2 regions of the Albibacterium indicum genome follow, and region 2 is predicted to be linked to the other one. Evidence: riboswitches for the same ligand, from Rfam matches in the RefSeq annotation. Region 2 holds a riboswitch; the other holds the start of a gene.
The links. A riboswitch is a leader RNA that binds a small molecule or an ion and turns the genes downstream of it on or off. The one in region 2 is predicted to bind cobalamin.
Positions count from the first base shown of each region.

Region 1: another riboswitch for cobalamin. It lies ahead of D3P12_RS14940 (ribonucleotide-diphosphate reductase subunit beta); the one in region 2 lies ahead of D3P12_RS12015 (TonB-dependent receptor plug domain-containing protein).

Region 1 covers NZ_QRGB01000001.1:3,393,572-3,401,520, forward strand. Annotated here, with positions in the region: partial or broken gene D3P12_RS14905 (PLP-dependent cysteine synthase family protein) at 1-313, opposite strand, end outside; gene D3P12_RS14910 (AMP nucleosidase) at 366-1,184, opposite strand; gene clpX (ATP-dependent Clp protease ATP-binding subunit ClpX) at 1,282-2,529, opposite strand; gene clpP (ATP-dependent Clp endopeptidase proteolytic subunit ClpP) at 2,516-3,226, opposite strand; gene tig (trigger factor) at 3,424-4,761, opposite strand; tRNA gene D3P12_RS14930 (tRNA-Leu) at 4,839-4,920, opposite strand; gene D3P12_RS14935 (hypothetical protein) at 5,282-5,914, shown strand; cobalamin riboswitch at 6,005-6,135, shown strand; gene D3P12_RS14940 (ribonucleotide-diphosphate reductase subunit beta) at 6,260-7,234, shown strand; gene D3P12_RS14945 (ribonucleoside-diphosphate reductase subunit alpha) at 7,276-7,949, shown strand, end outside.
Region 2 covers NZ_QRGB01000001.1:2,710,320-2,718,268, reverse strand. Annotated here, with positions in the region: gene D3P12_RS12035 (BlaI/MecI/CopY family transcriptional regulator) at 1-118, opposite strand, end outside; gene D3P12_RS12030 (hypothetical protein) at 206-1,036, opposite strand; gene D3P12_RS15800 (cysteine-rich CWC family protein) at 1,119-1,328, opposite strand; gene metE (5-methyltetrahydropteroyltriglutamate--homocysteine S-methyltransferase) at 1,405-3,729, opposite strand; cobalamin riboswitch at 3,904-4,095, opposite strand; cobalamin riboswitch at 4,138-4,335, shown strand; gene D3P12_RS12015 (TonB-dependent receptor plug domain-containing protein) at 4,430-6,463, shown strand; gene D3P12_RS12010 (YncE family protein) at 6,460-7,611, shown strand; gene D3P12_RS12005 (PKD-like domain-containing protein) at 7,627-7,949, shown strand, end outside.

The DNA of each region.
Region 1 (7,949 bases), 680 kb from region 2:
AGGCGTCGATCTTTTCCTTTGACTGTTTATCCGTTGTGGTAAAAATACACTTATACCCCTTAATAATAGCAGCCATTGCCAGGCCCATTCCCGTGTTCCCTGATGTTCCCTCGATGATTGTTCCTCCCGGCTTTAGGAGTCCCGCTTGCTCCGCATCCTCAATCATTTTCAGTGCCATCCGATCTTTAATCGAGTTACCCGGATTAAAGGACTCGATTTTAGCCAACACTGTTGCTTGGATATCTTTTGTAATCGAATTGATCTTTACCAATGGCGTGTTACCGATCGTTTCTAAAATATTATTATACCACATCGTATTTATTTTCCTGCTTTGTTATTATTACTACTAAAATCTCAAATGATTTCTAAAATTTCAAATGTTTCACCGTTAACTTATGTTCAATTAATTGCTTCAACGATTCGATACCGATTTTCAGGTGAGACTCAACAAAGTCAGCACTAACTTTTGAATCGCTTTCTCCTGTTTTCACTCCTTCTGGAACCATTGGCTGATCCGATATCAAGAGCAGAGCGCCCGTCGGTATCTTGTTAGCAAATCCGACCGAGAAAATAGTTGCCGTCTCCATATCTACCGCCATTGCTCTCAATTGTTTAAGGTACTTTTTGAAACCTTTGTCATGCTCCCAAACACGTCTGTTCGTCGTATATACTGTGCCGGTCCAATAATCAAGTGAATGGTCACGAATAGTCGTCGAAATTGCCTTCTGTAGCGCAAAGGCAGGTAAAGCCGGAACTTCGGGCGGGAAATAATCATTCGACGTACCTTCACCCCGTATAGCAGCAATTGGCAGCACCAGATCTCCTATATTATTCTTTTTTTTAATGCCCCCCGCCTTACCCAGAAACAATACCGCTTTCGGTTGAATTGCAGATAAGAGATCCATTACTGTGGCAGCAACCGGGCTTCCCATCCCAAAATTGATGATCGTGATCCCATCTGCGGTGACACTCTGCATCGGCTTATCCAATCCGAAAATCGGTGCATTGTCATGCCATTCTGAAAACAACTTCAAATAGTTCGAAAAATTAGTCAGCAAGATATAACTACCGAACTCATCCAAAGATCGACCTGTATATCGGGGCAACCAATTTTCAACGATTTCCTCTTTCGTTTTCAGTCCAACTTGGACGGGGCTTTGATTTATATCTTCTTTCTCATTCATGACTATTTACAGCTATTTATAAATATAAAAAAAGTCCCCGTAATTACGGGGACCTTGCAATTTTAATGACGGATACTTACCAATTTATGAGTGAAAATTACGCAGCCCTCAGCTTATCGACATCTGATTTATCGAACTTCTCCCGTGCATATTCCAAGGTAATCCGCAGCGTATCTTCATTTTTATTTTTTTGAGATGGCACCTCAAACATAGCGTCCAACATAATTGCTTCACAGATTGCCCTTAATCCACGCGCTCCCAAATTGAACTCCATCGCTTTATCTACTATAAACGCAAACACTTCCTCATCAAACTCAAGCTTTACGTTCTCATAAGCAAATAACTTAACATACTGCTTGATTAAGGCGTTCTTTGGTTGCGTTAAGATACTTAGAAGCGTATCCCGATCCAGCGGATTTAAAAATGTAATTGCCGGTAATCGGCCAATCAATTCCGGTATTAAACCAAATGCCCTTAGATCCTGGGGAGTAATGTATTTATGCAAGTTATCTAAATCAATATCTGCTCCGTTAGATGACATTTTATAACCAACCGCTGTGGTACGCAAACGCTTCGCTATCCGCTTCTCGATACCATCGAAAGCCCCACCGCATATAAATAAGATATTCGTCGTATTAACAGCAATCATCTTTTGATCCGGGTGCTTACGTCCACCCTGGGGTGGTACATTCACGCTTGTTCCCTCTAGAATCTTCAACAATGCCTGCTGAACACCCTCACCAGAAACATCCCTCGTTATTGAAGGATTCCCGCTTTTACGAGCTATTTTATCAATTTCGTCAATGTATACAATCCCTCGTTCTGCTGCCGCTACATCATAATCAGCTGCCTGCAGCAAACGTGTCAAAATACTTTCAACATCCTCACCAACATAGCCAGCTTCTGTTAATACCGTCGCATCAACTATACTAAAAGGTACATTCAGCACCTTTGCAATCGTTTTTGCCAACAAGGTCTTACCTGTTCCCGTCTGTCCTACCATGATGATATTAGACTTTTCAATCTCAATCCCATCTTCATCCACCTTCTGGCTTAGTCGCTTATAGTGGTTATAAACAGCAACCGACAATACGCGTTTTGCTTCGTTTTGTCCAATCACGTACTCATCAAGATGCTTTTTTATATCTGCAGGCTTCAAAAGCTTCAACGCACCTTCAATAGCCCTGCTTTTTTCAGCACCCGTAGCTTCGGCGAGCAACTCATTTGCCTGCGTAATACATTTATCACAAATGTAGACACCATCACCATTAATCAGCAACATGGTATCCTTTCGGGCCCGGCCACAAAAAGAACAAACTACTTCTTTTTCCTTACTTTTTGCCATTGTCTTTTTTCTTTCCTTTTAATACTTCATCAACCATCCCATGCTCCTTCGCTTCTTCAGAAGTCATCCAGAAATCACGGTCAGAAGATTTTTCTACCCACTCGTATGATTTTCCCGAATGCCTTGAAATAATCGAATAAAGTTCCTTTTTCAATTTTAGCATCTCTCGTAGGTTGATCTCCATATCAGAAGCCACACCTTGTGCACCACCTGATGGCTGATGGATCATAACGCGGGAGTGTTCCAATGCCGCTCGTTTACCTTCAGCTCCAGCCACCAATAGAACTGCCCCCATCGAAGCAGCCATCCCCGTACAGATTGTTGCAACATCAGGAGAAATGTATTGCATCGTGTCATAAATCCCCATACCAGCATATACACTACCCCCCGGAGAGTTGATATAAATCTGAATATCACGCTGATTATCTGCTGATTGAAGAAACAAAAGCTGAGCTTGAATGATATTGGCGACATGATCTGTCACTGCATCCCCTAAAAAGATGATGCGATCCATCATCAAACGTGAAAACACGTCCATCTGAGCAACATTTAATTGTCTTTCTTCAATGATATATGGAGTCATTGATAATGGCACGTGCTTATTTTCCACTCTGGAAATAAACCCATCAACATGTTGACTACCTATGCGGTGATGTTTGATTGCATATTTTCTAAATTCTTTTTTATCGATACTCATAATGATTTGTTTTAATATTTAAGACGAATAAATATATAGATTAAGGATAAGCAAAAAAACTAGAATTACAAAAACTGAGCCATCGAGTATCCAACGCCAAAAGCTGCCAAAATGCCCGACCGTCAGAGTTATAACGTCTATTATATCAAAAAAGCCATACTGGAATCAGCATGGCTTTTTAAATTTTTTCTAAAATTTTACTTTAATTCAAGAAACTCGTTGTACGGAATTTCTTTCTTTTCAAGTTTTACGATACCTTTCAAATGATCGAATACTTTCAACGCTTTTACCTCTTCAAACAAACGATTTGCTTGTTCTTTATCCTGAAGCAATTGCATGGCATATTGTGATAATTGCTCGTCAGGAAGATCCTGCTGTCCGTACATTTTTAGCTGGGCAGACAACCGATCTTTTGCAGCAGCTACCACTTCTTCGTACTGGATCTCCAATTTATTTTCGTTGATGATCTTGTTCTCTATCAAAGTCCATTTCAGGTTCTTTACGAAATCATCATAGCCTTCTGCTATTTCTTCATCCGTCAACTTTTCATTCGTTGCTTTTAACCAACGCTTCAAAAATTCATCCGGGAATTCTGCTTTCACACGATCCATTCCCATTGTATACATATCATTCTGAAGCTTTTGATCTGCGTTTTGAACGAACATGCTTTCAATTTCTTCTTGTACTTTCGCCTTGAATTCTTCTTCAGTTTTTACCGTTCCTTCACCGTAAATTTTATCGAAAAACTCTTGATCCATCTCAGCTTCTTCTAGACGGTTCACATTTTCAACCTTCAGGTTAAATGTTCCCACTAAGTCCGCCACTTGGTCTTCCTCAATATCCAAAAGTCTGGCAACAGTGCTCTCATCATACGCTTTCTTCAAATCGATCAGAACAACATCATCCTTTTTCAATCCTACTAAGTTCTTTTTGATTTTCTTATCATCGATGATATCTGTTCGTACGGATGTTGTCTTCACGATACCGTTCTCAATAGATTCACCCTTCGCATCCACCTGAGTCAACTCACCATATAGTACATCGTTCTCTTCTGACACTTCTGGGTTCGAACGCTTACCATAGCTTTTTCTTAAGTTAGAAATACGGGAGTTCAATGTCTCGTCATCTGCCTTAATCACATACTCTGTAAGCGTATCTTTTTCAGTGAATGGAATCTCTACTTTTGGGGCTAAACCAATTTCATATTTGAAATTATAATCATCTTCAAAACCCCATGTATACTGTGTATCCTCTTCTTTTGGAAGTGGCTGACCCAAAATCTCTAATTTATTTTCAGTAAGGTAATCGTTTAAGCTATTGCTTACTAGTTTATTAATCTCATCGATCAAAATCGCCTTACCATACGTTCTTTTAATATGTGAAACAGGTACCATTCCCGGACGGAACCCTGGTAACTTAGCTTGCTTTGCCTGACTTTTTATAGCACTGTCGACTTGACTTTTATAGTCTTCCGGTTTTAATTCGATACTGACTACTGCATTCAAGTCATCGATGTTCTCTTGAGAAATATTCATAGCTGCTATTACGTTTGTCTTTACGTTAATTATTTATTTAACAAAAATTCCCCCCGATTATGTCGAGAGGAATCAAGTGCGGAAGAAGGGACTCGAACCCCCACGCCGTGAGGCGCCAGATCCTAAGTCTGGTGCGGCTACCAATTACGCCACTTCCGCAGGTATAGGACTAATTATGGATTGCAAAGGTAGTACCTTTTATTAAAAATCAAAAACATTTTTAATATTTTTCTTCTCCCTAGATTCATTATTAAACCTACCCCGAATTCATTATTAAATCGATCTGATGATGTTTCTCACTCGTTCATAACAAAGCGTGGTTTAACGGTGGTTAAACTGACGTTAAACAGTCCTTTTACTACAGTTTAACCACTGTTAGAGGACTGTTCAACCACTGTTTGACCACTGTACTTCTGGTACAAGTTAAGAATCTTTCCTTAAAGTGTATCGTCCGTAATTACATTCAGATTTCTATGCTCCTTTATTTTTTATTATTTTTAGCCATTCAATCAATGTAAGCATGAAAGCATTCCCTGTATTTATCATCGCACTCTTATTATTTGCGTCTTGTAACAATCGCAACAACCAACAAGGCGGCGATCAGGCTGACTCCGCAAACGTGTCAGCTGATACTACGAACATGCGCGTAGACAAAACAGACCTGACTCAGCTAAGTCTTGAGATCCTAAAGGATTTTAAAAACAAGAACTATGAGGCGCTTGTCCAGTATATTCACCCTGATGAAGGCGTTCGCTTCTCACCTTATGCATTCATAGAGCCCGATACGCATGTTCAACTGTCGTCAGCTGACTTTCTCTCGGCGGTCAATAGCAATGAAAAAAGAATCTGGGGCAGTTTTGACGGTACGGGGGATGAGATTAATATGACAGCAAAGGAATATTTTGAGAGGTTTGTCTATGATGTTGATTTTCTTGAACCCGAGACCTTTAGTATTAATGAAACCATATCATCAGGGAATAGCCTAAACAACCAAGCCGAGATTTACCCGGGAACGCAGTATACTGAAAGTCACTTTTCCGGCTTTGAAGAAAAATACAACGGAATGGACTGGCGTGCGCTCCGGTTGATCTTCAAACAAGTAAACGGCAACTACTACTTAGTGGGTATTGTGCATGACGAGTGGACTATTTAGGGCAAATAGCGATCAGGCTGTGAATAACAAACCCATTGTTGATAAATAATTGTTCGGCTCACAGAATAAAACAATAGATTTGTCTTGATGTAAAATCATAGCGATCAGGTATTACACTGGTAATAAAAAAGGGGAATCGTGTGAAATTCATGAGCTGTCGCGCAACTGTAAGTAGGAAATTTTCTATAAGCCAGATCACCTTCCTTTTTCGCTAGACTTTGCTTTCGCAAAAAAAGTAAATGTCCGAATGAATACTTAAAGGTATTATTTTAACACCCTGCACCCGTATCCGTTTGTACATCCTACTTTTTTGAATTGAGTTTTCAAATTAAAATACAAAGTAGTATGAGCATTTTTAACAAAAGGGTAAACTACAAGCCTTTCGAATACCCCGAGATCCTGAGTTTCACAGAGGCTATCAATCGGTCATTCTGGGTACATTCTGAAGTAGATTTTACGGCCGATATCCAAGACTTCCATTCACATTTAGATGATAATGAGAAAGAGGTGATCAAGAAAAGTTTATTGGCTATTGCCCAAATAGAGGTGGCTGTTAAATCTTTTTGGGGAAACCTTTACCATCACCTTCCAAAGCCTGAATTCAATGGTTTGGGAAGTACCTTTGCTGAATGTGAATTCAGGCATTCAGAGGCCTATTCAAGATTATTGGATGTATTGGGATATAACAATGAATTTGAAGAATTGATTAATGTCCCGGTGATTAAAAAGCGGGTCAACTACCTTTCGGAGGCTCTGGCACATACCAAATCTGAAGATGAGAAAGAATACCTTTTTTCGTTGATTCTGTTTTCTATCCTCATCGAGAATGTATCCCTGTTCAGTCAATTCGCTATTATCTTGTCCTTTACACGTTTTAAGGGCGTGATGAAAAATATAAGCAACATTATTGCCTGGACATCGGTCGACGAACAGATTCATGCCAATGCGGGTATTTACATTGTCAACAAAATCAAAGAAGAGTTTCCCGAATATTTTGATGAGGGTACGAAAAAACGTATTTCTGACATTGTATTAAATTCAATTGAGGTCGAAGCAGAAATCCTTGACTGGATTTTTGAACGAGGGGAAATCGAAACGGTCAATAAAACCAATCTCCTGAACTTCATGAAATATCGTGCAGACGATAGCTTACGCCGAATTGGTTTACCGAGGGTCTTCAATGTATCGGAGAGCGACTACCAACCTATGGTATGGTTTGAAGAGGAGGTCTTTGCCAACAGCATGGACGATTTCTTTGCAAAGCGGCCAGTGGACTACACAAAACATGATAAAAGTATTACGGCAAACGATCTGTTCTAAAAAACGCATAATTCCTGTTAAAAAATATATAATTGACGAAGATGGAAAGACTTTGGTGGTTAAATGAAGAAAGTCAGCAAATCCTGAACCGGGGCTATTTGTTGAAAGGAGAAACGACTAAAACGGCTATCGAGCGGATAGCAATGGCAGCTGCCAAACGACTCTATAAGCCTGAACTTTGCGAACCCTTTATCGAGATGATCGAAAAAGGATGGATGAGCCTAAGCTCACCCATTTGGGCCAATATGGGTACAGAAAGAGGTCTACCGATCTCTTGTTTCAATGTGTATGTACCTGATTATATTGAAGGCATCACCCATAAACTCGGCGAAGTAATCATGCAGACCAAAATTGGCGGGGGGACGTCGGGTTATTTTGGCGAGCTTCGCGAACGTGGCAGTGCGGTTACTGATAATGGCAAAAGTAGTGGAGCGGTAAGTTTCATGAAACTATTTGATACGGCCATGGACACCATCTCGCAAGGCGGTGTGCGGCGCGGAGCATTCGCTGCTTATCTGGATATTGACCATCCGGATATCGGTGAGTTCCTGGAGATCAAGAACATTGGAAATCCCATACAAAATCTATTCACCGGTATCTGTATACCCGATTACTGGATGCAGGATATGATCGATGGCGATATGGACAAACGTAAGATTTGGGCGAAGGTACTGGAAAGCCGCCAGCAAAAGGGTCTACCCTATTTATTGTTCTC
Region 2 (7,949 bases):
ACGTAGTGTACGGTACTTTGGGTTCGGGATAGAGTTCTAAAATATCTTTTACAAAACCTCCGTTCTGCCGCCATAGCAGAATCATGGCATCTTCTTCTTGTTTTGTGAGCTTTTCCATAAGAGATTATGTTTAAGTTTATTACGATACTATCGTAAATATACGGAAAAGTCAATATAAAAGAAAATCTTTTTTTCTTAAATCTTCTTACTGAGCTATTCTGAAATTACTTACTGCCAGCTGTGCACCGTTACTTATCCGGGTAGAGGGATTAAAGTAAAGATATTTTGCTACCGAGGGACTTAGCATTTCTGTGTCTAATACTTTCACCTGATCGAGATATACTTTCATCAGCTTGCCTTGTACACTAATGGATATATGCGTTACCCGGTTACCGTGGCTGCGTAGATCAAAATCCAGTTCGTTGTAAACTTCGGTGTCGGTGCTGAAATTAATAATTCCGCTGTTCCAAAAGTGAACGGTAGTTTTCGTAGCGATGTTGTCTTCATAGCCAGAAGCGCTATTGTCTTTTGCTAATCCAAAGGTAAAAGCACGTAGATCTTTTGCCTGGTCTGAGCGTGTTAACAGATCAAACTCGATTGTAAAGTTTTCAGGTAATGAGATAAGCGTGTCCAGTTTATAGGTCGTAAACTCATTTAGCAACAACCATTTTCCGTCGACACCCGGAAATTTGACGAGTGATCCACTTCCGCTTGATTTCCAGAAATGGGGCATGGGGCCAATAGAATCGTTCAAAAAGCTATCCTCGAAAATAACATTTGTTCCTGCTGTAAAATCAAATACCGGAACGGCTCTGCCCATTGCCGGGGCCGCTTGACCATCAACGGTCGTTTCATCAGTTTTTTGACCTGTTGCAGTGCCTTTGTCTTTCGTATCATCTTTTGCTTTTTCTTCTAACGCTTCAACTGTCTTCGTAGCAATTTTTTCCTCAACTTTATTTTTTATTTTATTTAGAATTTGAGCTTCTGACACAAAAAAAGTGAATATGAGGAAGCTAGATAAAAGGATCTTTTTCATAATTTTTAAAACTACTTAATTTAAAGCCATTTAAGAGGACGTTTAGTGAAATCAAAAATATAAATTTTTTTAAATCTCATGGTTAAAAACTTCCCTTTTTAAAACCAAGTAATTGTTGAATCTTCCTTGCTAGTGAGTTTGAACTAAATTCGCTTTTCATTTCAGTCATGCACTTTGCACATAGGCAATCGCTGAACTTTTCCTTAATATATTCTCTTTCGTCTTCGTTAAGCTCGATTGCCGAACATTGACAAATGAGGATGCTCCCTACTTTGCATTCAAAAGTAGCCATGCAACGAGGACATTTTTTATTTTCGTGTTTTGGCATTTTTCGAAGAGAATATAAGCATAGACTCTATGCGATAGGTTTACACTGTCATGGGTTTAACCTCAGATAATCGCATACTTTTAGCGGCATTCACCATTTCAGCAAGGGCTTTCTTCGTTTCGTCCCAGTTTCGGGTCTTTAGGCCGCAATCGGGATTTACCCATAATTGTTCAGGTTGGATTACTTTTTTTGCTTTCATCAGAAGATCGACCATTTCTGCTTCAAGTGGAATACGTGGTGAGTGGATGTCGTAAACCCCTGGTCCAATTTGTTGTGGATATTCAAAACTAGTGAAAGCGTCCAATAGTTCCATTTTGGAACGGGAGCATTCGATGGTAATTACGTCGGCATCCATTTCGGCGATGTTGTGAATAATGTCGTTGAACTCAGAGTAGCACATGTGCGTGTGGATTTGTGTTTCGTCTTCTACACCCGTTGATGCAACACGAAAGGCTTTGATAGCCCATTGAAGATAATTCTGCCAATCTGCCTTTCTTAAGGGAAGACCTTCACGGATCGCCGGTTCATCAATTTGGATAATTCTAATTCCCACATCCTCAAGATCTTTTACTTCCTCTCTTATAGCTAGTGCTATTTGGTTGCAGGTAACCGATCTTGGTTGATCGTCACGAACGAAAGACCATTGTAAAATAGTAACAGGGCCTGTCAGCATGCCTTTTACTAAGCGGCTTGTTAGGCTTTGAGCATATTGTGTCCATTTTACGGTCATGGCTTTTGACCTTGACACGTCTCCATAGATAATTGGAGGCTTGACACAACGAGATCCGTAACTTTGTACCCAACCGTTTTTTGTAAAAACAAAGCCATTTAGTTGTTCTCCAAAATATTCAACCATGTCATTTCGTTCAAACTCTCCATGAACCAGGACATCCAAGTCAATTTCTTCTTGCCATCTGATCGTCTTTTCCGTTTCAAATTTTAAAGCTTGTTCATATTCCTCTATATCGATGCTCCCCTTTTTGAAAAGTGCACGCTGTTTCCTAATCTCACTTGTTTGAGGGAAAGAACCAATCGTCGTAGTTGGAAATAGAGGGAGGTTCAATAGCTCTGTTTGCTTTTCTTTGCGAATGCTGAACGGGCTATTTCTTTTGAAATCCGCATTTTGAACCTCTTTCGTTTCTTTTTTTACGGTTTTGTCGTGGATGAGATCGGATGTTTTTCGACTTTCCATCGCAGCTTGATTATCCTCCAGTTTTCTCTTCAAACTTTCATCCTTAGAGCCTTCTGCCAGCTTACTTAACGTGACGATCTCATCGATTTTTTGTTTAGCAAAAGCTAACCATTGCTTGACTTCCGAAGTAAGTATGTGTTCATTCGTCTCAAGTTCCAAGTCGCAAGGGGAGTGTAGCAATGAACAGGATGCAGCCATGATGACACGTTGGTTGCCGATTTTGTCAACGGCATGTTGGATTTGTTTTAATGAGTCGTTGAAGTTGTTTTTCCAAATATTCCGCCCGTCAACCAATCCCAGAGAAAGACTCATTTGATCTGGCAGTATATCCAGTACCTGATCGAGTTGACCTGGATCTTTCGATAAATCGATATGCAGTGCATCGATCGGTAACGAACATGCCAAACGAGTTTGATCTTTTAGCCCTTCAAAATAGGTTGCTACCTGAACATGAATTCCCGGGAACCGGCGCTTTATTTCGCTGTAAACTTTTTTATAGGCATCTTGTTCGGCTTCACTAAGATCCAAACACAGAAAAGGTTCGTCGAACTGCACCCATTCGACCCCATTGCTTTTTAGTTCGGTCAGAATCTCAAAATAAACAGGAAGCAGGTTTTTCAACAATTCAATTCTGTGAAAGCCTTCCTCTTTTTCTTTACCTAATAGAAGATAGGAGACAGGTCCAATTAGAACCGGCTTGGTAAGTATTCCCGCCTGTTTAGCCTCGTAAAATTCATCGACTATTTTCCGAGAAAAAAAGGAAAATTGTTGATTGTTGTAAAACTCCGGTACAATATAATGGTAGTTGGTGTCAAACCATTTTGTCATTTCCAAGGCGGTGATATCCAACTCATCCCGCTGGTAACCACGCGCCATTCCGAAATATAGATCAAGTTCGGTGTTATGACCGTTTAAAATAATTTTGTTGTACTGTGAAGGTATCGCCCCGACGGTCAATGACATATCCAGCACTTGGTCATAGAACGAGAAATCGTTCGATGGAATGAGGTCGATTCCAGCGTCTTTCTGTAGACGCCAATTATGCAAGCGGATTTGTTTTCCGATCTGCAATAGCTCTTGCTGCGATGTCTTTCCCGACCAGTACTGCTCGCAGGCCTTTTTGAGTTCTCGATTGCTACCAATACGCGGATAGCCAAGATTGTTAGTTAGCATTTTTTTGCTTGTTAAAAGATAAATAAATCAGTTAAAAGCTCTTTCGCTAAACTTCGTAATGCGCCGAAAAATGAAGTGGAGGGGTAGGGAGAAGCTTGATTTTTTATTTTCCAATCAAAAGATTAATGAATAAAAGAGGCATCATACCTGACTTCTGCTTCAATTCGCGAAAGCATTGTCAATTCGATATAGGCAGGTCTCCTGACTTGTAACATCCTTATCATCCTTCCCGCCGGGTTGCCCCTGACAGTGGATTTTGCAATGGATAAAGACGATCGGTTACTTACAGTTGCGCGACAGTTCGTGATTTTCACACGATTCCCTTTTAATTTGCAGCTAAGCAAAACCTATTCGGTTTGATTGAAGAAATAAAAGAACTTATTAAGGCAAATATACAATTAATGTTGATATCTTTGCATCGCTTTTGGTGTCCTATCCAATCTATTTGGAATCGGACTTAAAAGGGAATTCGGTGTGATTCCGAAACTGTCCCGCAGCTGTAATCTCCAATACAGGCTATTCACTCCAAAAGTCACTGCCGTTACAGGTGGGAAGACTGAGTAGCCCGGAGTAAGTCAGAAGACCTGCCTAAAGTTTATAATATTCATAGCTTTCGAGGATTGAAGCTGGGATAAGGATTACTAGGGTGATTCCCATTAGTTCTTCTTGCTCCTCAATTGCTATGTGCTAGGCAAATGAAATGAGGAACTTCAAATTGGATACGGTATTATTGAGCCTGACGCTTTTATATGCGAGCCTGGTTGCTTTCCCTTCTTCGGCACAAGAACCTACCGTAGCTGGTACGGATTCTCTGAAGCATTACCATCTAAGCGAGGTTGAAATCCGCGCCTTGGAAGACCTCAACGTATTAAACTCACCCGTTCCCCTACAGACATTAAGTAAAAAGACCCTCGAAAACTTAAACAGTCTTTCGGTTGCCGACGCGGTTCGTTATTTTTCGGGGGTACAATTAAAGGATTATGGCGGGATCGGGGGACTAAAGACCATAAATATCCGGAGTCTTGGAACAAATCATACACAAGTATTTTACGACGGCATAGCTATCGGGAATGCACAAAATGGACAGGTAGATCTTGGAAAATTATCACTTAGTAACATGGAGGAAGTGACATTGCATAACGGGCAAGATCCTGATCTTTTTCAGCCCGCTAAAGCATACGCGTCCGCTAATTCGATTTCATTAGTTAGCACATCACCTCTTTTTACTAAGAATAAGCCTTTGAACGCTTCATTCCAATTGAAAGGCGGGTCATTCGGGCTCTTAAATCCCACACTAAATGTAGATTATAAAATAAATAAAAATCTCAGTGCAAGAATTAGTTCTGAATACATAAATGCGCATGGTCGCTATGATTTTAACTATACAAACGGTGTTTACGACACCACTGCAACGCGGCACAATGCTGATATAAATGCATTAAGACTTGAAGCTTCACTTTATGGTCGCCCTGATTCAAGTACTTCATGGCAGGCAAAATATTATCATTACGCTTCCGAAAGAGGCTTGCCTGGGGCAATCGTTGCTAACCGTTTCGACTATTCTCAGCGTCTGTGGGACGAAAGTAACTTCCTACAGTTTGCAGCGGATAAAAGCATTTCTGAATGGTATCGGGTCGCTATCAAAGCCAAATTGGCAGTCGACTACAACCGCTATCTTGATCCCGAGTATGTGACAACAGAGGGCTTTTTAGATAATAAATACCAACAAAAAGAAGCCTATTTTTCTATAGCAAATGTATTTCATGTTCGTGAAAACTGGCGTGCGAACTTCTCGGTAGATTATACCCATAACATGCTTAACGCAAATTTATACCGTTTCCCATATCCGCGAAGACACACGTTGTTAGCGGCCCTGGCAACGGATATTCGACTCGATCGTTTGTATGTTCAAGGAAGTTTGTTGGCTAGTTACGTCAATGATGAAGTCGAGAAATATCAATCTGCCGAAGATAAGAATGAGTTAACACCCACGATGATGTTTAGCTGGCAGCCCTTTAGGCTTTCTGATTTTCGTTTACGAGCATTCTACAAATCCATTTTCAGGATGCCTACTTTCAATGATCTTTATTACACGTTCATTGGTAATACCTTTTTGCGTCCCGAATATACCAATCAGTACAATATCGGGTTTACCTTTCATAAAGAGTTAGATCATCCTGTTTTTAAATATATAAGTATCCAGGCGGATGGATATCACAATCGAGTACGTGATAAAATTGTAGCTATTCCGAGTGCTAATCTGTTTCGGTGGACTATGATGAACCTCGGTGAGGTAGCGATCAATGGCATAGAATCCAATATGAAAGTTTTGGGTAATGTTTCCTCTAAAATCAGGTTTTCTGCTTTACTGAACTATACCTATCAAAAGGCGATAGATCGCACATCGAATGTGTTTAATTATGATCATCAAATCCCATACATACCCGTGCACAGTGGTTCATTTACTGCTATGTTCAATGCAGCGAACTATGGATTGAATTACAGCTTTATCTATACTGGGGAGCGTTACAGTCAAAAAGCTAATATTCCGGCTAACTATGTCGATCCCTGGTACACGCATGATTTATCCGTTTGGTATTCTCTTCAATACAATAAAAAAGTATTAACCGTCCGGGCAGAAGTAAACAATGTTTTGGATCAGCATTATGATGTCATCCTTAATTTTCCGATGCCTGGTCGTCATTATCGTCTTTCATTAACTATGAACATATGAAGCCATTTTTACGAAATCTTAGGGTTTATAATTTACTTTTTTTTATAGGCCTATTCTTGATCCTTCAGTCTTGCAGAAAAGACCCTCAGCCTTTACCGTCTGAAAATGAGGAAGTAGTTGTTCCTGATCCGGATGCTTCTATTATCGGTTTTTATCTTCTCAATGAAGGTAATATGAATATGAATAAAGCTTCTCTGGATTTTATGAATCTTCAAACTGGTGATTATCAGCGAAATATATACCATGAGGTAAACCCTGAAATATCGAAGGGACTAGGTGATGTAGGGAATGATCTGGCTATTTACGGGAGCAAGTTATACGTAGTGGTCAATAACTCCAATAAGGTCGAGATTTTGGATAAGTACACAGCCAAAAAACTCGGACAGATCGATATCATAAATTGTCGTTACATAACTTTTCATAAGGGCAAAGCCTATGTAAGTGCTTATTTGGGGCAGGTGGGAGATCCGAATGCACCCAATGGAATTGTGGCAGAAATCGATACCACTAGCTTGGAGATAACACGTCGTGTAGAGGTAGGTCGCCAACCTGAAGAGCTGGCCGCCATCGGAAACAAGCTCTATGTAGCAAACTCTGGCGGCTACAGTCCTCCAAATTACGAAAGTACTGTTTCGGTTATTGATATTCAAAGTTTTAAAGAAGTAAAGCGGATCGAGGTGGCGCCAAATCTTCACCGGTTGAAGGTTGATGCTTATGGGGATCTGTATGTTACGTCTCGTGGCGACTATTATGAAATGCCGTCGAAAGTCTATGTGATCGATACGAATACAGAATCTATTAAAAGAAAATTTGACATTGCTGCAAGTCAGTTGGTTATCGATGATGATATCGCGTATATCTATAGCACGGAATGGAGCTACATAACCGGGCAGAATACGATCGGCTATCACATGCTTGATGTCAAGAATGAGAAGATTCTGAATCGCTCTTTTATAACGGACGGTACGGAACGTAACATTACGTTACCCTACGGGATTGCTGTCAATCCGGAGACGAAGGACGTATATGTAACTGACGCTAAGGACTATGTCTCACCGGGGACAATCTACTGCTTTGACAACGCCGGTAAGTTGAAGTGGTCAACCATCACCGGTGATATTCCCGCACACTTTGCATTTGTTTATTAATTATACTAGAATAGAATGAAAATCAATCTTAAACCCCTTGCAAAAATTTGGATACTTTTTTTTGCCACTACATTCACGGTTGTTTCCTGTACTAAGGATGGAGACCCGATTCTTCCGCCTTCCATCGAAATGTCTCATGCAGACTCAGAACTTACGGTTGCCTTTGAAGAAGAGTTGATCTTGACGGCTACGTCGACGGCAAACACAGAGTACGAAGAAGAATGGAAAGTTAACGGTGAGCAGGTCAGCACAGAGAGTTCCTATACATTTCAATCAAATCAGAGCGGAACGTATACAGTCGAGTATCGTGCGTATAATGAAGCAGGCGAATTTACAAA